DNA from 3 places in the Actinomadura sp. NPDC049382 genome. Region 1 is predicted to be linked to each of the others. Evidence: riboswitches for the same ligand, from Rfam matches in the RefSeq annotation. Region 1 holds a riboswitch; each other region holds the start of a gene.
What was found. Region 1 has a riboswitch for cobalamin ahead of cobN (cobaltochelatase subunit CobN). Riboswitches for the same ligand answer to the same signal wherever they lie in the genome.

Region 2: linked by a shared signal. The riboswitch ahead of AB0K34_RS10485 (ribonucleoside-diphosphate reductase subunit alpha) and the one ahead of cobN (cobaltochelatase subunit CobN) in region 1 are both predicted to bind cobalamin.
Region 3: linked by a shared signal. The riboswitch ahead of metE (5-methyltetrahydropteroyltriglutamate--homocysteine S-methyltransferase) and the one ahead of cobN (cobaltochelatase subunit CobN) in region 1 are both predicted to bind cobalamin.

The regions. Positions count from the first base shown of each region.
Region 1 is NZ_JBFARO010000059.1:16,120-23,684, forward strand. It holds gene AB0K34_RS28345 (precorrin-8X methylmutase) at 1-582, opposite strand, end outside; gene AB0K34_RS28350 (precorrin-3B synthase) at 612-1,712, opposite strand; cobalamin riboswitch at 1,784-1,907, shown strand; gene cobN (cobaltochelatase subunit CobN) at 1,960-5,586, shown strand; gene AB0K34_RS28360 (cobyrinate a,c-diamide synthase) at 5,541-6,884, opposite strand; gene cobO (cob(I)yrinic acid a,c-diamide adenosyltransferase) at 6,881-7,483, opposite strand; gene AB0K34_RS28370 (VWA domain-containing protein) at 7,485-7,565, opposite strand, start outside.
Region 2 is NZ_JBFARO010000011.1:126,770-134,334, reverse strand. It holds gene AB0K34_RS10505 (hypothetical protein) at 1-15, opposite strand, end outside; gene AB0K34_RS10500 (copper resistance CopC family protein) at 215-766, opposite strand; gene AB0K34_RS10495 (YcnI family protein) at 775-1,482, opposite strand; gene AB0K34_RS10490 (hypothetical protein) at 1,560-2,237, opposite strand; cobalamin riboswitch at 2,397-2,544, shown strand; gene AB0K34_RS10485 (ribonucleoside-diphosphate reductase subunit alpha) at 2,677-4,995, shown strand; gene AB0K34_RS10480 (ribonucleotide-diphosphate reductase subunit beta) at 4,995-5,990, shown strand; gene AB0K34_RS10475 (hypothetical protein) at 6,045-6,197, shown strand; gene AB0K34_RS10470 (superoxide dismutase) at 6,306-6,908, shown strand; gene AB0K34_RS10465 (thioesterase family protein) at 7,112-7,525, shown strand; gene AB0K34_RS10460 (zinc-dependent alcohol dehydrogenase family protein) at 7,522-7,565, shown strand, end outside.
Region 3 is NZ_JBFARO010000047.1:81-7,645, reverse strand. It holds gene AB0K34_RS25355 (PQQ-binding-like beta-propeller repeat protein) at 104-2,185, shown strand; gene AB0K34_RS25350 (serine/threonine-protein kinase) at 2,182-4,311, shown strand; gene AB0K34_RS25345 (hypothetical protein) at 4,440-4,940, shown strand; cobalamin riboswitch at 4,938-5,157, shown strand; gene metE (5-methyltetrahydropteroyltriglutamate--homocysteine S-methyltransferase) at 5,272-7,521, shown strand.

The DNA of each region.
Region 1 (7,565 bases):
CGTCATCGCGCTGCCGCCGCGCCGCCCGCGCACCACCAGGTGGTCGAGCCCGCTCGCGGCGAGCGCCTCCTTCGACTCGGCCGCGCCGATGAACCCGACCGGGATCCCGAGCACCGCCGCCGGACGCCCCGCGCCCGCCGCCACCAGCTCCAGCAGCCGGAACAGCGCGGTCGGCGCGTTGCCGATCGCCACGACCGACCCCTCCAGCCGGTCCAGCCACAGGTCGAGCGCCGCCGCGCTGCGCGTGGTGCCGAGCCGCTCCGCCAGCGCGGGCACCTCCGGCTCGCCCAGCGCGCACACCACGTCGTTGCCCGCCGGCAGCCGCGCGCGCGTGATACCGGACGCGACCATCCGCGCGTCGCACAGGACCGGCGCGCCGTCGAGCAGCGCCGCCCGCGCCCGCGCCACCACCCCCGGCGACCAGCCCAGATCCCGGACGAGGTCGGTCATCCCGCAGGCGTGGATCATCCGCACCGCGACCCGCGCGACGTCGTCCGGCAGGCCCGACAGGTCGGCCTCCGCGCGGATCGTCGCGAAGGACCGCCGGTAGATCTCGGCGCCGTCCCGGACGTACTCCATCACCGCTGCTCCTCAAGCATGTTCAGCACGACTCAGCCGTTCTCAGCCGACTCGGCCGTTCTCAACACGACGGGACCGCGGGGCGTCCCGCAGTGCCGCTCGCATCCCGTCCAGTGGACGGGCGTCTCGGGTGCGCGCTCCAGCCCGGCGACCCACCGCCGCGCCGCGCCCAGCACATCGCCGCGCGACTTCGCGCAGCCGGGGCTCCCGGTGCAGGCCGTGACGCCGACCCACGGCGACGCGGCGTCGACCGCGAAACCCGCCTCAGCCAGCACCGCCGCGACCTCTCCGGCCTCGCCGGAGGCCAGGTCCCGCAGCACGGCGCTCCGCCACGGCGTGATCCGCACGCTGCCGGAGACCCCGGCGAGCGCCTCGGCCTGCGCGCCCGACATCCGCCCGAGCGGCGGCACGACCTCCAGCGCGACGAGCCCGTCCCGCTGCCGGACGACCCCGGCGTGCGGCGGCCGGGGCTCAGGAGGCGCGCCGGGCTCTTCCGCGCTCGCGCCGAGCCGCCCGGCGATGAGCCGCGCGCCGTCCGGCACCTCCGCCACCCGCCACGCGTCCCCCCGGACGTCGAGGAATCCCTCCGCAGCCGCGACCAGCAGCGCGACCGCGTCACCGGCCGGAAGGGAGACCCGCGTCCCGGCGATGTGGAGGCCGTCCGGCGCGTAGGTCAGGTCGGCGTCCAGGCCGGCGGCGTCGCCGGTGCCGTCGTCCAGCGCGAACAGGAAGCGGCCCGGCAGACCGGCCAGCCGCGGGTTCGCGCACAGCGCCCGGTCGAGGGCCGTGACCAGCGGATCCGTCACCAGCACACCGCGCGGGCCGCGCCCGCCGAGCGGGGACGCGACGATGTTGCGCACCCGCTCGTGGGACGGCGACGGCAGCAGCCCCGCCGCCTCCAGGCGCGCCGCGAGCGCCGCCGGATCGCGGACGCCGCGCAGCTGCGCGTTGCCGCGCGAGGTGAGTTCGATCACGTCGCGGCCCAGCTCGCGGGCGGCGGCGCCGAGCACTCCGAGCTGCGCGGACGACACCGCGCCGCCCGGCACCCGGACGCGCGCCAGCGATCCGTCGGCGGCGTCGTGGGTGCGCAGCGCACCGGGGCACGCGTCGGCGTGCGGTCTGGCAATCGGCACGGGGAGGATGTTAACCACACTTTGCGGGCGGGCCGCGCTGCCGTACTCTTCTCCCCAGGCGATGGCAATGGGAGGAAGCCGGTGTGAATCCGGCGCGGTCCCGCCACTGTGACCGGGGAGCGAACCCCGCTTGAGGCCACTGTCCGCACGGACGGGAAGGCCGGGGCGAGCATCGATCCGGGAGCCAGGAGACTCCTGCCGTCGCGACACCCGCTACCGGGGCGAGGACCCCAGGGGAGGAACGGCCGTGTCCGCTGGCACCGTGCTGCTGCTGTCGACGTCCGACACCGATCTGCTGAGCGCCCGCGCGTCCGGCGCCGACTACCGCCTCGGCAATCCCGCCCGGCTCACCGCCGCCGACCTGCCCGGCCTGACCGAGGGCGCCGACCTCGTCGTGGTCCGGCTGCTCGGCGGCCGGCGCGCCTGGGAGGACGGGCTCGACGCGCTGCTCGCCGGCCCCCGCCCGGTCGTCGTCCTCGGCGGCGAGCAGGCCCCCGACGCCGAGCTGATGGAGCTGTCCCGGCTCAGCGGCGGGGTCGCCGGCGGCGTGTGCGCCGAAGCCCACGCCTACCTCGCGCACGGCGGGCCCGCCAACCTCGCCGAGCTGCACGCGTTCCTCACCGACACCCTGCTGCTGACCGGGCGCGGGTTCGCGCCCGCGGCCGCCACGCCGACGTGGGGACGGCTCGAACGCGAGCCCCGCACCACCGAGGGCCCCGTCGTCGGCGTGCTCTACTACCGCGCCCACCACATGGCCGGGAACACCGCGTTCGCCGAGGCGCTGTGCGCGGCCGTCGAGGACGCGGGCGGGCAGGCCATGCCCGTCTTCTGCTCGTCCCTGCGCACCGCCGAACCCGAGCTGCTCGACACCCTCCGCCGGGCGGACGTGCTGGTCGTGACCGTCCTCGCGGCGGGCGGGTCCAAGCCCGCGACCGCCGGGGCCGGCGGCGACGACGAGGCGTGGGACGTCGGCGCCCTCGCCGCGCTCGACGTCCCGATCCTGCAGGGCCTGTGCCTCACCACGAGCCGCGCCGACTGGGAGGCGAGCGACGACGGGCTGTCCCCGCTGGACGCCGCGTCGCAGGTCGCGATCCCCGAGTTCGACGGCCGCATCATCACCGTCCCGTTCTCGTTCAAGGAGATCGACGAGGACGGCCTCACCGTCTACCGGGCCGACCCGGAGCGGGCCGCGCGCGTCGCCGGGATCGCCGTCCGGCACGGCCGCCTGCGGCACACCCCGCCCCCCGAGCGCCGCGTCGCCGTGATGCTGTCGGCGTACCCGACCAAGCACTCGCGCGTCGGGAACGCCGTCGGGCTCGACACCCCGGCGAGCACCGTCCGGCTGCTGGCCCGCCTCCGCGACGCGGGCCACGACCTCGGCGAGGGCTTCCCCGGCGTCGGCGACTCCGCGGACGGCTCCGCCGGCGACCTGGACGGCGACGCGCTGATCCACGCGCTCATCGCCGCCGGCGGCCAGGACGAGGACTGGCTCACCGAGGAGCAGCTCGCGGGCAACCCGGTCCGCATCTCCGCCGCGTCCTACGAGCGCTGGTACCGGACGCTCCCCGAGGAGCTGCGCGGCGAGATGGAGCTGCACTGGGGGCCGCCGCCCGGGCAGCTGTTCGTCCAGGACGGCGACATCGTCCTCGCCGCGCTCCGCGCCGGGAACGTCGTCGTCATGGTGCAGCCGCCGCGCGGCTTCGGGCAGAACCCCATCGCGATCTACCACGACCCCGACCTGCCGCCCAGCCACCACTACCTGGCCGCCTACCGGTGGCTGTCGGACGAGTTCGGCGCGCACGCGATCGTCCACGTCGGCAAGCACGGCAACCTGGAATGGCTGCCGGGCAAGGCGGCGGGCATGTCGGCGTCGTGCGGCACCGACGCCGCGCTCGGCGACGTCCCGCTGATCTACCCGTTCCTCGTCAACGACCCGGGGGAGGGGACGCAGGCCAAGCGCCGCGCGCACGCCGTCCTCGTCGACCACCTGGTCCCGCCGATGGCCCGCGCCGAGACCTACGGCGACATCGCCCGCCTCGAACAGCTGCTGGACGAGCACGCGACGATCGCCGCGATGGACCCGGCGAAGCTGCCCGCGATCCGCGCCCAGATCTGGACGCTGATCCAGGCCGCGAAGCTCGACCACGACCTCGGCCTGGACGACCGCCCGCACGACACCGAGTTCGACGACTTCCTCCTGCACGTGGACGGCTGGCTGTGCGAGGTGAAGGACGCGCAGATCCGCGACGGCCTCCACGTCCTCGGGCAGGCCCCGCGGGGCGCGGCCCGCGTCGACCTGGTGCTGGCGATGCTGCGCGCCCGGCAGATGTGGTCGGGACGGGAGACGCTGCCCGGCCTGCGCGAGGCGCTCGGCCTGACCGAGGACGGCACCGAGGCCCTCACCGCCGTCGACGCCGCCGAGACCGCCGCCCGCGGCCTCGTCCAGGCCATGGAGGACGCCGGCTGGGCCGTGGACGCGGTCGCCGAAGCCGCCCGGCAGATCCCCGAGGAGCGCCGCGAACTCGTGGCCCGCGTGCTGGAGTTCGCCGCCGCCGAGATCGTCCCCCGGCTGGCCCGCACGTCCGACGAGCTCGACCACGTCCTGCACGCGCTGGACGGCGGCTACATCCCGGCCGGGCCGAGCGGGTCGCCGCTGCGCGGCCTCGTCAACGTCCTGCCGACCGGCCGCAACTTCTACTCGGTGGACCCGCGCGCCGTCCCGAGCCGCCTCGCCTGGGAGACCGGGCAGGCGATGGCCGACTCCCTCCTGGACCGCTACCGCGCCGACCACGGCGAATGGCCCCGCTCCGTCGGCCTGTCGGTGTGGGGGACGAGCGCGATGCGCACCGCCGGGGACGACGTCGCCGAGGTGCTCGCGCTGCTCGGCGTCCGCCCCGCCTGGGACGAGGCGTCCCGCCGCGTCACCGCCCTGGAGCCGATCCCCCTCGCCGAGCTGGGACGGCCCCGCATCGACGTGACCGTCCGCATCAGCGGCTTCTTCCGGGACGCGTTCCCGCACGTCGTCGCCATGCTGGACGACGCCGTCCGGCTCGTCGCGGGCCTCGACGAGCCCGACTCCGCCAACCACGTCCGCGCCCACGTCCGGGCCGACCGGGAGGAGCACGGCGACGAGCGGCGCGCCGCCCGCCGCATCTTCGGGTCGCCGCCCGGCGCGTACGGGGCGGGGCTGCTGCCGCTCATCGACAGCCGCAACTGGCGCGACGACGCCGACCTCGCCGAGGTGTACGCGGTGTGGGGCGGCCACGCCTACGGCCGCGACCTCGACGGCGTGCCCGCCCGCGACGACATGGAGAGCGCCTACCGCCGTATCGCGGTCGCCGCCAAGAACGTCGACACCCGCGAGCACGACATCGCCGACTCCGACGACTACTTCCAGTACCACGGCGGCATGATCGCCACGGTCCGGGCGCTGACCGGGAAGGCGCCGGAAGCCTACGTCGGCGACAGCACCCGCCCTGACGCCGTCCGCACCCGCACCCTCTCGGAGGAGACCGCCCGCGTCTTCCGGGCCCGCGTCGTGAACCCGCAGTGGCTCGCCGCGATGCGCCGCCACGGCTACAAGGGCGCGTTCGAGCTGGCCGCGACCGTCGACTACCTGTTCGGCTACGACGCCACCACCGGCGTCATGGCCGACTGGATGTACGACCGGCTCACCGCCGCCTACGTCCTCGACGACGAGAACCGCGAGTTCATGGAGAAGTCGAACCCGTGGGCGCTGCACGGCATCGCCGAGCGGCTGCTGGAGGCGGCCGAGCGCGGCATGTGGGAGCACCCCGACCCGGAGGTCCTCCAGGGCCTCCAGGAGGTCTACCTCAAGACCGAGGGCGACCTGGAGGACGACACGAGCCGCTGAGCCGCCTCCGGGCACCCGGCCCAGTGCAGGTGCAGGTAGGACGCGGTGATCCGGTCGCCGCCGAAGCCGTCCGCGCCGGTCCCGCCGCCGTCCCGCCAGCGGAACAGCGGCTCGCCGCCGCCGGTCAGGACCGTCCGGTGGAACTCGTGGCCGTGGAACCGCTCGCCAGGACGGGTCAGCAGCGAGGACCCGACGGCGACTGCCTCCCGGTAGCCGAGCGTGAGCCGCGGCGTCATCCGCGCCCGCCCCGGCACGAGCCCGCACATCGCCTGACCGTCGAGTTCCTCGCAGAGATAGAGGAGCCCCGCGCATTCGGCGGCGACCGGTCCGCCGAACGCCGCCACGGACGCCAGCATCGGCGCGTTGGCGGCCAGCTCCGCGGCGTGCACCTCGGGGAACCCGCCGCCGATGACGAGCGCGGCCGTCCCGTCCGGCAGCGCCGCGTCCCGCAGCGGGTCGAACACCGCCACGTCCGCGCCCGCCGCCCGCAGCAGCTCCACATGCTCCCCATAAGAGAAGGTGAACGCCGGCCCGCCCGCCACCGCCACCACCGGACGCCCCGCCACCGGCTCGACCTCCACGGCCGGGTCCCACACCGGCCCCGGCAGCGGGGGAGCGGTGCCCGCGAGCCGCACCAGCGCCTCCACATCGCACGACCGCTCGACCAGCGCGCCGAGCCGCTCCACCGCCCGCACCGCCGCCGCCCCGCGCTCCGCCGCCGGGATCAGCCCGAGATGCCGGGACGGGTTCACGACGGCGTCGTCCCGCCGGATCGCGCCGAGCACCGGCACGCCCGCCGACTCCAGCGCGCCCCGGCACAGCTCCTCGTGCCGGTCCGACCCGACCCGGTTGAGGACGACGCCGGCGACCCGCACCCCCGGCTCGAACGTCGCGAAGCCGTGCACCAGCGCCGCCACCGACCGGCTCTGCCGCGCCGCGTCCACGACCAGCACCACCGGCGCCGCGAGCAGCTCCGCGACATGCGCCGTGGACGCGAACCCCGTGTCGCCGCGCCCGTCGAACAGGCCCATGACCCCCTCGACCACGGCCACGTCGCAGCCGGCCGCGCCGTGCCGGAACAGCGGCGCCACCCGCTCCTCGCCCACCAGCCACGGATCGAGGTTGCGGCCCGGCCGCCCCGCCGCCAGCGCGTGGTAGCCGGGGTCGATGTAGTCGGGCCCCACCTTGTGCGGCGACACCGCGAGCCCCCGCGCCCGCAGCGCCGCCATGAGCCCCGTCGCGACCGTCGTCTTCCCGCTCCCCGACGACGGCGCCGCGACCACCAGCCGCGGGATCACCACTCGATGCCCCGCTGCCCCTTCTGCCCGGCGTCCATCGGATGCCGGACCTTCCCCATCTCCGTCACCAGGTCGGCGGCCCCGACCAGCGCGTCCGGCGCGTCCCGCCCGGTGACGACGACATGCTGGACGCCCGGCCGGGCGGTGAGCGTCTCCACCACGTCGTCCACGTCCAGCCAGCCCCACTTGAGCGGGTAGGTGAATTCGTCGAGCACATAGAAACGGTACGTCTCCGCGGCGAGGTCCCGCTTGATCTGCGCCCAGCCCTCCCGCGCGTCGGCCGCGTGGTCCTCCTCGCTGCCGGGCCGCTGGATCCACGACCAGCCCTCGCCCATCTTGTGCCACGCGACCGGCCCGCCCTCGCCGCTGTCGCCGAGCACCCGCAGCGCGCGCTCCTCCCCGATGCGCCACTTCGCCGACTTCACGAACTGGAACACCCCGACCGGCCAGCCCTGGTTCCACGCCCGCAGCGCCATCCCGAACGCCGCCGTCGACTTCCCCTTCCCCGGCCCGGTGTGGACGATCAGCAGCGGCCGGTTGCGGCGCTGCCGGGTGGTGAGTCCGTCGTCGGGGACGGACACGGGCTTCCCCTGGGGCATCTCAGGCCGCCTTCCTGTGCTCGCGCACGATTCCATCGAGTTCCCGCAGCGGGACGAGCCGCGCGTCCATCCGCACGGCGAG
Region 2 (7,565 bases), on a different contig from region 1:
TCGTGCCTGAAGCATGCGCAACCTCCCGCAAGGCTCGTCAACGGTCTCCCGTGACTCCTACCGAGGCGGCGGTACCCCTGCTCAGGCCGGGGGAACAGGCCAGGTCACAGCCCTTACCCGCCCTTTCCGGTAATCGTGGAATCGACGGCCTCCGGGCCGCGTCCGGCGGGGCGGTCACGGGCAGGCCGTGACCGCCCCGCCGGGCGCGTAAAGGTCAGTCCTTCGCCGGGGAACGGCGGAGCCAGGCGACCGCGCCGCCCGCCGCCGCGACGACCAGCGCGATCAGGCCGATCCACAGCCAGCCGGACGAGCCGCCCGAGTCCTCGCCGGAGGTGGTCGCGGCTTGGCTGCTCGCCGGAGCGGGCGCCGGGGCCGCCGACGCGGAGCCGCCGGAGGCGCCGGACTCGCTCGGCGACCCCTTCACGGTGAAGGTGTAGGTGCCGTCGATCGGATGCCCGTCCGCGGACACCACCCGCCACCCCACCGTGTATTCGCCGTTCGGCAGGGTGCCGTTGACCGCCTGAGTGACCTTGTTGTCGACCGCTCGCGGCGACCCGGCCTGGTGCTGCGCGCCCGACGCGTCCGTCACCACGACGCGGGGCAGCCGTACCGGGTCGGAGTAGGTCAGGACGATCTCGGACGGCGCCGCGACCGTCGCGTCCTTCTCGGGGCTGGCGGACGTCAGCGCGGCGTGGGCGGAGGCCGGTGCCGCGGTCAGGGCCAGGACCGTACCGGCGGCCAGGACACCGGCCGCGATCCGTCGCATCACCTTGATCATGCCCGGCTCCGGGCGCGGCTCAGGCCGTAGCCGCCGAGGCCGAGGCCGACGGCGCCGACCGCGATGCCGATGCCGCCGAGGAGGCGTGCCGTCCCGTCGTCGGACGAGGCCGCGGCCTCGGCGGCGGGCTTCTTCTCCGTGGTCAGGCCGACCGCGGCGGCGGACCCCTTCGGGGTGAGCTGGAGCGTCGGCGCCGGGTGCTCCGGTTCGGCGGCGCCCTCGGCCGGCGCCTCCTCCCACTTGACGACCTCGCCGTTGGAGTACGTCTGGTCGGCCTTGAACATCAGCTGGTCGGTGTCGGTCGGAAGCGGCCCCATGGAGACGTCGAACTCCTCGAACTGACCGGCCTCAATCTTGCCGCCCGACCAGGTGATCGTGGTGACGGCCTCGGTCAGCTCGCCGCCGTGGGTCTGGATCGGCTTCGGCAGCGTGGACTTCTCCGCCTTCACCGTCCAGCCGGGCGTGGGCCGGACGGACACCGACGCGAGCGGGTGGTCGGCCGGCAGGTGCACGACGACCTTGGTCGTGGCGGCGTTGTCGCGCTCGTTCGGCACCCGGAACGAGACCTTGGCGTAGGAGCCCTGCTCGGCGCTCTTCGGGTTGGCGGTGACGTGCGCGGACGCGGCCGTGGCCGCCCCGAGCACCGAGAGCGCGGTGAGGGAGACGAGGGCGCCGGCGCGGCGCGCGGGCACGCTGAAGGACATGGGGGAACTCCGTTCGAGTCGTACGGGAAGGGCCGGATGCGCCGCGGATCGGCGTCCGGTGACGTACGGCGCGCGCGTCAGATGTGCGCGAGCGCCCTCGAACGGAACGGGGGACCCCGCCGGACCACCTGGTGCCGCAGCGCGCGGTCGGCGGCGGGGACGGCGGCCGGCGCCGGGGCGGGGACGACCGGCCGCTGCGGCACGGCCGGTTCGATGGTGAGCAGGGCGAGGAGCAGCCGGACGGGACGGTCGGCGGCGGCGGCGACCCGGCGGGCCATCGTCCACACGGACCGTTCGCCGCGCCGCAGCCACCAGGCGGCGACGAGCGCGGCGACGCAGTGCGCGAGCGTCATGGCCAGGCCGTTGCCGCCGTGCGCGGCGGGCACGGCGGCGAGGTCGGGCATCGCGGCCGCGTCGGTCATCGCCGCGTCGGTCATGGCGGCGTGCATCGCCGGGGTGTGGTCCGCCATGGCGGGCACGGGGTGTGCGGCCGGAGCTGCGGCGGCCGTGAACAGCGTGTGCAGCGCGAACTGCCCGCCGAGGAGCCCGCCCAGGATCGTGCCGAGCGAGCGCTCATGGCCCGCCAGCATCAGCGTCACGCCGACGACCGCGCCGAACCCCGCCGTCCCGGCCCAGAGCGGGACCGCTGCCCCGCCTGCGAGGACGTGTCCGAGCACCGCCAGCGCGACGCACACGGTGGCGAACACCACCGCGCGTGCGGCGCGGAACAGGGGCTGCGGGGAACGCTCCGACATGACGCCCCCATCGTGCCACCCCCCTCCGGGAGCGTGCAGCCGACCCCGGGAACCCGCACCGACGCGCCCAACATCTTGGGGTTGCGCATTGATCGTCAACAAGATGTAGGGTTCAACCCCGTGCTGGTACGCCCCCGCCGCCCGGCGGCGGGGGCGTCGTAAGAGGGAACCCGGTGTGAATCCGGGACTGCCCCGCAGCGGTGAGCGGGAACGACCGCCGTCACATGCACTGGGCCCGACCGGGCCTGGGAAGCGACGGTCAGTAGGACGTGCCTGACAGGTGCGCCGCCCGCGAGTCCGAAGACCTGCCCGCACGAATGGCCTGGGGGTCGTCCCCGGGCCGACACGTCCGGGCCTCGCGGGTGGGCCGAGGGCGGAGCGCGGCATGCCGCGCCCCGTTCGCATGCCTCCGCGAGGCGGCTTGCGAGGGGAGAAGCACGTGACACAGGCGTTGCACAGGGCACCGGCGTCGCACGGGGGCCGGGCGCCGGCCGCCGCGCCGCCCGCCGGGGAGGGCATCGCCGCGGAGGTCGAGGCCGCCTGCGCCGGGATACCGGACGTGGCGGCGGCGCGCGTGCTCGCCGCCGTCCGGTCCGGCGACGGGCTGGACGCGGCGGCGCTGCGGGACCTCGCCATCACCGAGGCCGCCGCCCTGGTGGCCGCCGAACCCGGCTACTCCAAGGTCGCCGCGCGGCTGCTCGGCGCCCGGATCCGGGACGAGGCGGCGTCCGCCGGCGTCACCGCGTTCGCCGAGTCGGTCGCCGCCGCGCACCGGGAGGGCCTGCTCGCGGACGGCCCGGCCGCGTTCGTCGCCGCCCACGCCGCCTTCCTCGACGCGCTCGTCGACGACGGCGCCGACGACCGGTTCGAGTACTTCGGGCTCCGCACCCTCTACGACCGGTACCTGCTGAGGCATCCGCGTTCCCGGCTCGTCCTGGAGCGTCCGCAGCACTTCCTGCTGCGCGTGGCGTGCGGGCTCGCCGACACCGTGGACGAGGCGGCGGAACTGTACGGCCTGCTCAGCACGCTGTCGTACCTGCCGAGCTCGCCGACGCTGTTCAACTCGGCCGCTCGCCGCCCGCAGCTGTCGTCGTGCTTCCTGCTCGACTCGCCGCGCGACGAGCTGGAGGCGATCTACGAGCGGTACGGGCAGGTCGCGCGGCTCAGCAAGTACGCGGGCGGCATCGGGATCTCGTGGACGAAGGTGCGGTCCCGGGGCTCGCTGATCCGCGGCACGAACGGGCACTCCAACGGCATCGTCCCGTGGCTGCGCACGCTGGACTCGTCCGTCGCCGCCGTCAACCAGGGCGGCCGCCGCAAGGGCGCGGCCTGCGTGTACCTGGAGCCGTGGCACGCCGACGTCGAGGAGTTCCTCGAACTGCGCGACAACACGGGCGAGGACGCGCGCCGCACCCACAACCTGAACCTCGCCAACTGGATCCCGGACGAGTTCATGCGCCGCGTCGAGGACGACGCGCCGTGGTCGCTGTTCGACCCGAAGGAGGTCCCCGAGCTGGCCGACCTCTGGGGGGACGAGTTCGACGAGGCGTACCGGGCGGCGGAGCGGGACGGGCGGTTCGTCCGGCGGGTCCCGGCCCGCAAGCTGTACGGGCGGATGATGCGCACCCTCGCGGAGACGGGCAACGGGTGGATGACGTTCAAGGACGCCGCCAACCGCGCCTGCAACCAGACCGCCGAGCCCGGCCAGACCGTCCACCTCTCCAACCTCTGCACGGAGATCCTTGAGGTGACGAGCGACGGCGAGGCCGCCGTCTGCAACCTCGGGTCGGTGAATCTGGCCGCGCACGTGACGTCCGCCGGAGTCGACTGGGAGCGGCTTCGTTCGACCGTCCGCACCGCCGTCCGCTTCTTGGACCGCACCATCGACAGGGGCTTCTACCCCACGCCCGAGGCGGAGAAGGCCAACCGCAAGTGGCGTCCGGTCGGGCTCGGCGTGATGGGTCTCGCGGACGTGTTCTTCACGCTGCGCCTGCCGTTCGACTCCGACGAGGCCCGCGCGCTGTCGACGCGCATCGCCGAGGAGATCGCGCTGGCCGCCTATGGCGCGTCCGCCGACCTCGCCGCCGCGCACGGGCCGCTGCCCGCCTACGGCATGACCCGCACCGCGCGCGGCCGGCTCCACCTGGACCACTTCCCGGACGCCGCGCCGACCCGTCCCGCCGAGTGGGCCGCGCTCCGCGAGCGCGTCGCGGCGGTCGGGCTCCGCAACTCGCTGCTGATCGCCATCGCGCCGACTGCGACGATCGCGTCCATCGCGGGCTGCTACGAGTGCGTCGAGCCGCAGGTGTCCAACCTGTTCAAGCGCGAGACGCTGTCCGGCGAGTTCCTGCAGATCAACGGCTACCTGGTGGCCGAGCTGAAGGCGCTCGGGCTGTGGACGCCGGCCGTCCGCGAGGCGATCAAGCGCGCGAACGGCTCCGTGCAGGGTCTCGTCGACCTCCCCGACGAGACCCGCGCCCGTTACCGGACGGCCTGGGAACTGCCGCAGAAGGCGCTCATCGACCTCGCCGCCGCCCGCACCCCGTACATCGACCAGTCGCAGTCGCTGAACCTGTTCATGGAGACGCCGACGATCGGCAAGCTCTCCTCGATGTACGCGTACGCGTGGCGCAGCGGGCTGAAGACCACCTACTACCTGCGCTCCCGTCCGGCGACGCGCATCGCGCAGACGACCGTCGCCACGGCTGCGGCCGTGTGCTCCCTGGAGAACCCCGAGACCTGCGAGGCGTGCCAATAATGCTGCTCGACCCCGGCATGGACCTGACCCTGCGGCCCATGCGCTACCCCGACTTCTACGAGCGGTACCGGGCCGCGATCCGCAACACGTGGACGGTGGAGGAGGTCGACCTCGCGTCCGACATGGCCGACCTGGAGCGGCTCACGCCCGCCGAACTGCACCTGGTGAACCGGCTCGTCGCGTTCTTCGCCACCGGCGACTCGATCGTGGCGAACAACCTGGTGCTGAACCTCTACAAGCACGTGAACGCCCCGGAGGCCCGGCTCTACCTGTCGCGGCAGCTATATGAGGAGGCCGTCCACGTACAGTTCTACCTGACCCTTCTGGACACCTACCTGCCCGATCAGGACGAGCGCGCGCGGGCGTTCGCGGCGATCGAGCACATCCCGTCCATCCGGGCGAAGGCGGAGTTCTGCTTCCGCTGGATCGACTCGCTCGGCGCCCTGGACGAGCTCCGCACCGCCGCCGACCGCCGCACGTTCCTGCTCAACCTGATCTGCTTCGCGGCCTGCATCGAGGGGCTGTTCTTCTACGGCGCCTTCGCCTACGTGTACTGGCTGCGCTCGCGCGGGCTGCTGAACGGCCTCGCGTCCGGCACCAACTGGGTCTTCCGGGACGAGAGCATGCACATGGAGTTCGCGTTCTCCGTGGTCGACACCGTCCGGGCCGAAGAACCGGAACTGTTCGACGCCGAGCTGACCGCGCAGGTCACCGCGATGCTGGACGAGGCCGTCCAGGCGGAACTGGCCTTCGCCCGCGACCTGTGCGGCGACGGCCTGCCCGGCATGAGCGCCGGCGACATGCGCGCCTACCTCGAATACGTCGCGGACCAGCGGCTCGTCCGGCTCGGGCTCCCGGCCCGCTACGGCACCGCGAACCCGTTCGCGTTCATGGAGCTGCAGGACGTCCAGGAGCTGTCCAACTTCTTCGAGCGGCGGGTTTCGGCCTACCAGATCGGCGTCGAGGGGAGCGTCGCGCTCGACGAGGCGTTCTGAACTAATGCGGGCGGGCACTCGTTGAGCAGAGACCCTAGGCCGAGGAGGACGCCCATGCCTTCCGTCGTCGACCGGATCAAGAGATATCTCAGCGGCCCGCAGGGCCGGAAGATGCGAGCGAGGGCCGAGCACTACGCCCGCGATCCGCGCACGCAGGCCAAGGCACGCCGCCTGCTCGCCCGATTCCGCGGCGGCCGCCGCCACTGACACGGTACGGCCCGTCCTCACCGAGGGCGGGCCGTCGCCGTGACGGGACGTCCGACGCCTCTTCTTGCATGCTGGACGTAACTGCAAGTCGTTTGCAATAGTGGCCGTATGGCCGACTACACGCTTCCCGACCTGCCCTACGACTACGCAGCCCTGGAGCCCGCGATCACGGGCGAGATCCTTGAGCTCCACCACGCCAAGCACCACGCCGCCTACGTGAAGGGCGCCAACGACACGCTGGAGAGGCTCGCCGAGGCGCGGGACAAGGAGCAGTACGGCGGCCTGGTCGGCCTGGAGAAGACGTTCGCCTTCAACCTGTCCGGGCACGTCCTGCACTCGATCTTCTGGGACAACCTGTCACCGGACGGCGGCGACCGCCCCGACGGCGAACTGGCCGCCGCCATCAACGAGCATTTCGGGACGTTCGAGGCGTTCCAGAAGCAGCTCACCACGGCGACGTCCACGGTCCAGGGCTCGGGCTGGGGCGTCCTGGCGTGGGAGCCGCTCGGCCGCCGCCTCATCGTGGAGCAGGTCTACGACCACCACGGGAACGTCGGCATGAACACCACCCCGCTACTGGTCTTCGACGCCTGGGAGCACGCGTACTACCTGCAGTACCGCAACGTCCGCCCCGACTACGTCGAAAAGCTCTGGACCCTCGTGAACTGGACGGACGTGAAAGCGCGCTTCGACGCCGCCCGCGCGTCCTAGAAGACGGCGGCGCCGGACGCGGCGCCGCTCAGGGGGCGGCGTTCACCTGGCCGGGATCGTGCTCAGAACCTTTCCTCGCGGCCTGGTGAACGCCGCTTCCCCATTGGGCGGACGCACCGCCCCGCCCACCCGCCGCTAGGCACGGTCACCGTTCCCTTGGCCCGATGCCATACCGCTCTTGGGGCGACCATAGGCTGCCCTCCATGACCGGCGAGTACCAGCATTGGGAGAACGTCCCCACGCGGTGGAAGGACAACGACGTCTACGGGCACGTCAACAACGTCGTCCACTACTCGCTCATGGACACCGTCATCAACGAGTGGATGATCCGGACGGCCGGTTTCGACCCGGTGACGTCCGCCGCCATCGGCCTGTGCGTCGAATCGCACTGCGAGTACAAGGCCGAGGTCGCGTTCCCCGACACGATCAAGGTGGGGCTCCGCATCGGCAAGCTGGGCCGCTCCAGCGTCCGCTGGGAGGTCGGCATGTTCCGCACGTCCGACGGCGCCCTCATCGCCGAGGGGCACTTCGTGCACGTCTTCGTCGACCGCGGCACCCGCCGCCCGGTCGAGATCACCGGCCCCGTCCGCACCGAGATGGAGAAGCTGCTCGCATGACCGAGACCCGCGCCGCCGTCCTCGTCGAGTCCGGACGCCC
Region 3 (7,565 bases), on a different contig from region 1:
CGGCGACGGGGCGTGGCCTGCCGTCGCGGTGCTTCTTCCCACCGGGCAAGACTGCGTCCCCTGCTTGAATGCATATACGTGTTCATTTGAAGTGGAGGTGGGCGTGCGGCCGCTGCAGCCGGGGGATCCCGCATGGGTCGGCCAGTACCAGATCCTCGCCCGGCTCGGTGCGGGCGGGATGGGGGTCGTCTATCTCGCCCGGTCGCCGGGCGCCCGGCTGGCCGCGCTCAAGCTCATCCGGCGGGAGTTCGCCGAAGGCTCGGCCTTCCGGGAGCGGTTTCGCCGCGAGATCGCCGCGGCGAGCAAGGTGAGCGGGCTCTACACGGCCCCGGTGCTGGACTCCGACGCCGACGCGCCGCAGCCCTGGTTCGCCGCCGGCTACGTCCCCGCGCCCACGCTGGGCGAGGCCGTCGCGAGCGTCGGGACGCTGCCGGAGTCCGCCGTCCGGACGCTGGGCGCGGGACTGGCGGAAGCGCTGCAGGCGATCCACGGGGTCGGCCTGGTGCACCGCGATCTCAAGCCCGGCAACATCCTGCTGGCCGAGGACGGCCCGAAGATCATCGACTTCGGGATCGCCAAGGCCGCGGACGCGACGCAGCTCACCGGCACGGGCGCCATGATCGGCACGCTGGCCTACATGGCTCCCGAGCAGATCGCCGAAGGCAAGGACGCCGGGCCCGCGGCGGACGTGTTCTCGCTGGCGGGTGTGCTGGTCTACGCGGCCACGGGTGCCAAACCGTTCGGCGAGCGGGACCCGGCCACGGTGCTCTACGAGGTCATGTACGAAGAGCCGTGCCTCGACGGCGTCCCCGCGTCACTGCGGGACTTGCTCGCCGCCTGCCTGGCCAAGGAGCCGGCCGGACGTCCCACGCTGGAGTCCGTGCTCGCCGCGCTGACCCCCGCCGATCCCCGGGCGTTGAACTCACCCGCGCTGCGCCGCGAGGTGGCGGTCAGGGAGGCCGAGGCGACCAGGGTGGCGTCGGAGCCGGTCACGGCACCCCCACCGACACCGCGGGTCGATGACACGGAGGCGGGCAAGGCCGGACGGCGCCGGTTCCTGGGACTGGCCGCCGCCGTCGCCGTGGCCGGCATCGGCGCGGGGGCGGCGGGCTGGGCGGTGACCCGCGGAGGCTCCGAGCCCGCCAAGCCCGCTCCCCGCGCGACCGCCCTCGCCACGGCGCCCCCGCCCGCGTGGACGTTCACCCCGCCTCGGCCCGTCAGCGGGACGTCGATGGTGCTGCTGGCGGGCGGCGTCGTGCTGTGGGGCGGCGAACAGGAGATGTACGGGGTGGATGCCGGCTCGGGGCGGCAGCTGTGGACGAAGGACAAGGCCAACGCCGTGTATTCGGACGACGTCGCCCCCGGATCGGCGTTCGTCGTCCTCGGCGGCGTGGTCGGCGACATTGAGGACCAGTTGATCACTCTGATCGACGCCCCGACCGGCAGGACCACGAACCTCCCCACGCCCGCCGGCGTCGTCCCCTCTTCCGTCATCGGCGTGGTCGGCGACACGATCCTCGTGCGTTCGCGGACGGACGTATGGGCGCTCGACCTGACCAGCGGCAAGATCCGGTGGGATCTCTCCACTGACGGGTCGTTCTCCGGAGCCGTCGACCAGACCAGCCTCTACCTCAGCACTGACCCTTCCCTCACCGCCCTCGACGCCGTCACCGGCCGCAAGCGCTGGGTCCACACCTGGCCCAGGAGCGGCGGCACCCGGGACGGGTCAAGCCTGGACATCGCGGTCGCCGGTGGACGATTGTTCGGCAACTTCGGCGATACCGTCCAGGCGGTCGACACCGCCACCGGAAGGCCCGTGTGGTCGCGAAACACCGACGTGCAATTCGACACCGTCATTCCCGCAGGCGCTAACGCGATCTTCAAGGAAGAGGTCCTCCACGCCTACGACCAGGCGACCGGCGACACCCGATGGACGCTGGTCGGTCCGGAACCGTTCAACAACGACCCGGGACACATCGCCGCGACCGGCGACCTCATCGCGACCGCCTTCAGCGACCCGTCAGGCCCGTCCAAGGGCATCTTGGTCGCCGGGGCCGACGGCCGAGCACTGTGGTCGCACTGGGGGCCGTCGGAGACACAGCGCGGTTGGGAAGTCGCGGTGTCCGGTTCGTCGGTCTTCGCGACCGACCACAAGCGGCTCTACCGCTTCCCGGTGACGCGGTGACGGCGGCGGCGCTGGAGCCCGGCGATCCCGATCGCATCGGGCGGTACCGCCTGCTGCGGCGCCTGGGCGAGGGCGGCATGGGGGTGGTCTACCTGGGCGCGTCCCCGGCGGGACGGGCGGTGGCCATCAAGGTCGTGCGGCCCGAGCTTGCCGGAGACCATGATTTCCGTGCCAGGTTCCGAAGCGAGGTCGAGGCCGCCCAGAAGGTCAGCGGCGCGTTCACCAGCCCGGTCGTCGAGGCGGAACCCGACGGCACCGTCCCGTGGCTGGCGATCGCGTACGTCAACGGCCTCAGCCTGAAGGAGACGATCGAGCGGTACGGGCCCATGCCCGAGCCGCTGCTGCGCACCCTGGGCGCCGGACTGGGCGAGGCCCTGATCGCGATCCACGCGGCGGGACTGCTGCACCGCGACCTCAAACCGGCCAACATCCTGCTCGCCAAGGACGGCCCCAAGGTCATCGACTTCGGCATCAGCAAGGCCGCCGACACCGCCACGCTCACCGCGGAGGGCCAGTTCATCGGCTCCCCCGGCTACATGTCCCCCGAGCAGATCCGCGGAACGCGGCTCACACCGGCCGCCGACGTGTTCGCCTACGGCGCCGTGCTGGCCTTCGCCGCCACCGGCCGCCCGCCGTTCGGCAAGGGCGCGGTCCCCACGATCATCCATAGGACCCTGCACGAAGAACCCGACCTGCGCGGCGTACCGGCCTCCCTGGCACAGCTGGTGACCGCCTGCCTCAGCCGGGACCCCGACCGGCGTCCGCCCGCGAAGCTGCTGCCGACGCTGCTGGCCGCCCAACCGGCCACGGCCGGCTGGCTCCCCGGCGACATGGGCGAGGAGCTGCGGCAGCGGGAGGACACCCTCGTCCTGGACCTGCGGACGCTCGCCAGGGCCCACACCCGGCGACGGCTGCTGATCGGCGGGGCCGCCGCCGCTGGACTGGCCGTCATCGGCGGCGGAACCGCCGCGGCACTGGCCGCGACCCAGGACGGGAAGGGGCATCGTCTCTCCCCGCCGAAGTTGCTGTGGCGAACCGCGATCGACGACGAGGACGACGTCACCCTCGACGTCCTTTCCCGCTCCATCATCTCGTCCGCCGACAGGGTCTTCGAGGACGAGGTCCGCTGCTACTCGCTGGCCACCGGACGGCAGATCTGGACCCGAGGCAACCAGACGCTCATCGGCCCGACGCTCATCTACACGATGGCCGGCTCCCGCATGGTCGCCATGGACGAGTCCCAGACGGTCAAGTGGACCTACAACGCACCCACGAAATACCGGTTCCCCGAACTCATGGTGTCGGCCGACAGGCTGCTGGCTCTGAGCGGGGATCGAACGATCACCGGCCTGGACCCCACCACCGGCCGCCGCCTCTGGATCCGCCAATGGCCGCAGGCGTCGTCCACCATCCTCCACGGCATCCAGGGACGCACCCTCCTCGGCCAGACGGCCAAGGAGAAAGGCGAGAACCAGTACCACGCACTCGACATCACCACGGGCGCCGTCCGATGGTCCAAGCCGCGCGAGACGATGCTCATGGTGCCGGGCGACGGTGACCTGATCTTCAGCAGTTCCTCCCACACCACTCTCGACGCGTTGTCGGTCGACACCGGCCAGAAGGTCTGGAGCGCCGACCTTCCCAACGCCGCAAAGGACCCGGACAACAAGGACGCGCTCTCCCTCAACGCGACCGTGGCCAATGGACTGGTCTACATGAACGGGCCGACCATCTACGCCTTGGACGCGGCCACCGGCCGACAGCGGTGGACCTACACGCCGGCCTCACCCGGCGGCCACGCCTTCCTACTCGACGGAAGACGCGCCTACATCCTGGACAGCCCGCATCTGGTCGCCCTCGATGCCCGCACAGGCAAGCGTCTCTGGTCCGTCAACACCCCCGCGTCCAAGACCGTCCCACTGATCGCCGCCGGCGGGCTGATCTGCACCGGCGTGGCAGGCACCACGAACTCGGGACTCTATGCGTGGGACGCCATGACCGGCGAAATCATCTGGAACTACCCCATGACAACCCCCGCCTCTACCGAGCAATGGGAATTCAGCACCAACGGCCGCATCCTCGCCGCCGCACACGGCAACGCACTCCTCGCCTTTCGCCTCGTCTGAACTAATGGCGGCCCAAGAGGCGAGTCAAACACCACCACAGTCGCAACGCCCCGCCCACACTGTGGCCCACCCTGCTTCGATGACAGGTGTCCATCCCGAACGGCGACCGCATGTGATCAAATGATGGCATGAACGCGATCTGGGGAAGCGTCGTCGCCGTGGTGGGCACACTGCTAGGCGTGCTGGTCTCTGCCATGACTCAGCGATGGAACTCCACCCGTTCCGAGCGCCTCACACGAGAGCGGCAGCTATGGGAGGAACAACTCACCGCGTTCAGCAGCTTCGCCGGCGCGCTCGTCGACTATCGCCGCGCCGAGTACGACCGTGCCCACAGAAGTTTGGACGCACCTGATTCCACTGCCCATCAGAACGCTCGCGAAGAATCCTATCGCGCACGCGCAACAGCCCAGCAGGAATTGTTCCGCGTTCAACTTCTGTCCGACAGTACTGGGCTGTTCCAATTGGCGGAGCAGGCTTTCGTCGCCACCGAGGAGATTCACGAAGCAGCCACCAAAGAAGAAGTGAAAAACAACGGCGAGCGGGCAAAGCAGGCACTCGCCGTCTTCGTTGAAGAGGCAGGCGGCCTGGTCCGCAGACCACATTGGCCGTCGGCCGGTGTGCAGGGCTAGACTCGTTGTGCGGATGGTTCACCCGCGCCCTGGCGGTGCGGGTGTCGCAAGAGGGAACCCGGTGAGAATCCGGGACTGCCCCGCAGCGGTGAGCGGGAACGACCGCCGTCATAGGCACTGGGCCCACGGTCTGGGAAGCGACGGCCAGTAGGACGCCCTACTCTGGTAGGAGCGACGCCCGCGAGTCCGAAGACCTGCCTCCGCCCGCGCGCCGGCCGGTGCGCGGTGGTCTGCGGCCTCGTGGGAGGGTCGGCGGCCGGCGCACACGCATGCATGGCGTGGGTCCGTCCCCTTCCGCAGCGCCGCCCGTGGCACAGCGAGGGAAGCCGCCATGAGAACCACGATCCTCGGATATCCCCGTATCGGGGCGAACCGTGAACTGAAGTCCGCCACCGAGGACTACTGGGCCGGACGCATCGACGCCTCCGCCCTGGAGAAGGCCGCCGCGGACCTGCGCGGCTCCGTGTGGAGGGAACTGCACGACGCGGGCCTGGACATGGTCCCGTCCAACACGTTCTCGTACTACGACCAGGTTCTCGACACCAGCGTGCTGGTCGACGCGGTACCCGACCGCTACCGGCACCTGGACGGGCTGGACCGGTACTTCGCCATGGCGCGCGGCGTCCAGGACGTCCCGGCGCTGGAGATGACCAAGTGGTTCGACACCAACTACCACTACATCGTCCCCGAACTCGGTCCGGACACCCGGTTCCGGCTGGCCGAGGGCGCCGACGCCAAGCCGCTGGCGGAGTATCGGCAGGCCAGGGCGCTGGCCATCGAGACGCGGCCGGTGCTCGTCGGCCCCCTCACGTACCTGCTGCTCGCCAAGTCCGCTCCGGGGGCGCCCGCGGGGTTCCGTCCGCTCGACCTGCTCGACGGGCTGGTGGACGTGTACGCGGAGCTGCTGGAGAGGCTGGCCGGGGCCGGCACCGATTGGGTGCAGTTGGACGAGCCCGTCCTGGTCGGTGACCGGACCGACGAGGAACTCGCCGCGCTCGAACGCGCCTACGCGCGGCTGGGCGGGCTGCCGGCCAGGCCGCGCCTGCTCGTCGCCACCTACTTCGGCACCGTCGGCGCCGACGCGCTGCGCGTTCTCGGCGGCACCCGCGTGGAGGCCGTCGGCCTCGACCTCGTCGCCGGGCCGCGCAACGTGGACGTGCTCGCCTCGATCGGCGGACTGCCGCGCAAGACCGTCGTCGCGGGCGTGGTGGACGGCCGCAACGTCTGGCGCGCCGACCCGCACCGCGCCAAGGCCGCCTACGCGGTGCTGCTGGGCCTGGCCGACCAGGTGATCGTGAGCACCTCCTGCTCACTGCAGCACGTCCCGATCGACCTGGACGCCGAGACCGGCCTCGATCCGGCGGTGCGGGAACGGCTGGCGTTCGCGCGGCAGAAGGTCGCCGAGGTCGTCGCACTCGGCGAGGCGCTGCGCCTGGAGAAGCCTCCCGCCGACGCTCGGACGCAGGCTCCTTCGCCGGACGTCGACGACGGCGTCCGGGCCCGCGTGGCCACGCTCGCCGACGCTCGCCGCGGTGGCCGCGCCACCCGGTTCACCGCCCAGCGGGACGCGCTGAAGCTGCCCGAGCTGGCGACGACCACGATCGGCTCCTTCCCGCAGACCTCCGCCATCCGCAAGGTCCGCGCCGACCACCGGGCGGGCCGTATCACCGACGACGCCTACGAAGCGGCGATGCGGGACGAGATCGCCCGGGTCATCGCGCTGCAGGAGGACCTCGGCCTCGACGTGCTCGTCCACGGCGAACCCGAACGCAACGACATGGTCCAGTACTTCGCCGAGCGGCTCGACGGCTACGCCGCCACCGAGCACGGATGGGTGCAGTCCTACGGCTCCCGGTACGTGCGGCCGCCGATCCTGCACGGCGACGTCGCCCGTCCCCGGCCGATGACCGTCGCATGGGCCGCCTACGCACAGTCGCTGACGGACAAGCCGGTCAAGGGCATGCTGACCGGCCCGGTCACCATGCTCGCCTGGTCGTTCGTCCGCGACGACCAGCCGCTCGCCGACACCGCCCGCCAGGTCGCCCTCGCGCTGCGCGACGAGATCGCCGATCTGGAGGCGGCCGCCATCCGGATCGTCCAGGTCGACGAACCCGCGCTGCGGGAACTGCTGCCCCTGCGCCGGGCCGACCACGCCGCCTACCTCCGCTGGGCCGTCGCCGCGTTCCGGCTGGCCACCTCAGGCGCCGCCGACACCACCCAGGTCCACACCCACATGTGCTACTCCGAGTTCGGCGAGATCATCGACGCGATCGGTGATCTGGACGCCGACGTCACCAGCGTCGAGGCCGCCCGCTCGCACATGGAACTGGTCGCCGACCTGCGCGCCGCCGGCTACGCCAACGGCATCGGCCCCGGCGTCTACGACATCCACTCTCCGCGCGTCCCGGCCGTCGAGGAGATCGAGGCGAACCTGCGCCGCGCGCTGCAGGCCGTCGAGCCCGCCAGGCTCTGGGTCAATCCCGACTGCGGCCTGAAGACCCGCGGCTACCCCGAGACCGAGGCGTCCCTGCGCAACATGGTCACCGCCGCCCACCGCGTCCGGAAGACCATTTCGGGCTGAGGCCGGACGTCCCGATGCCTCCGGCCGTGTGGGCCGCGCCCACG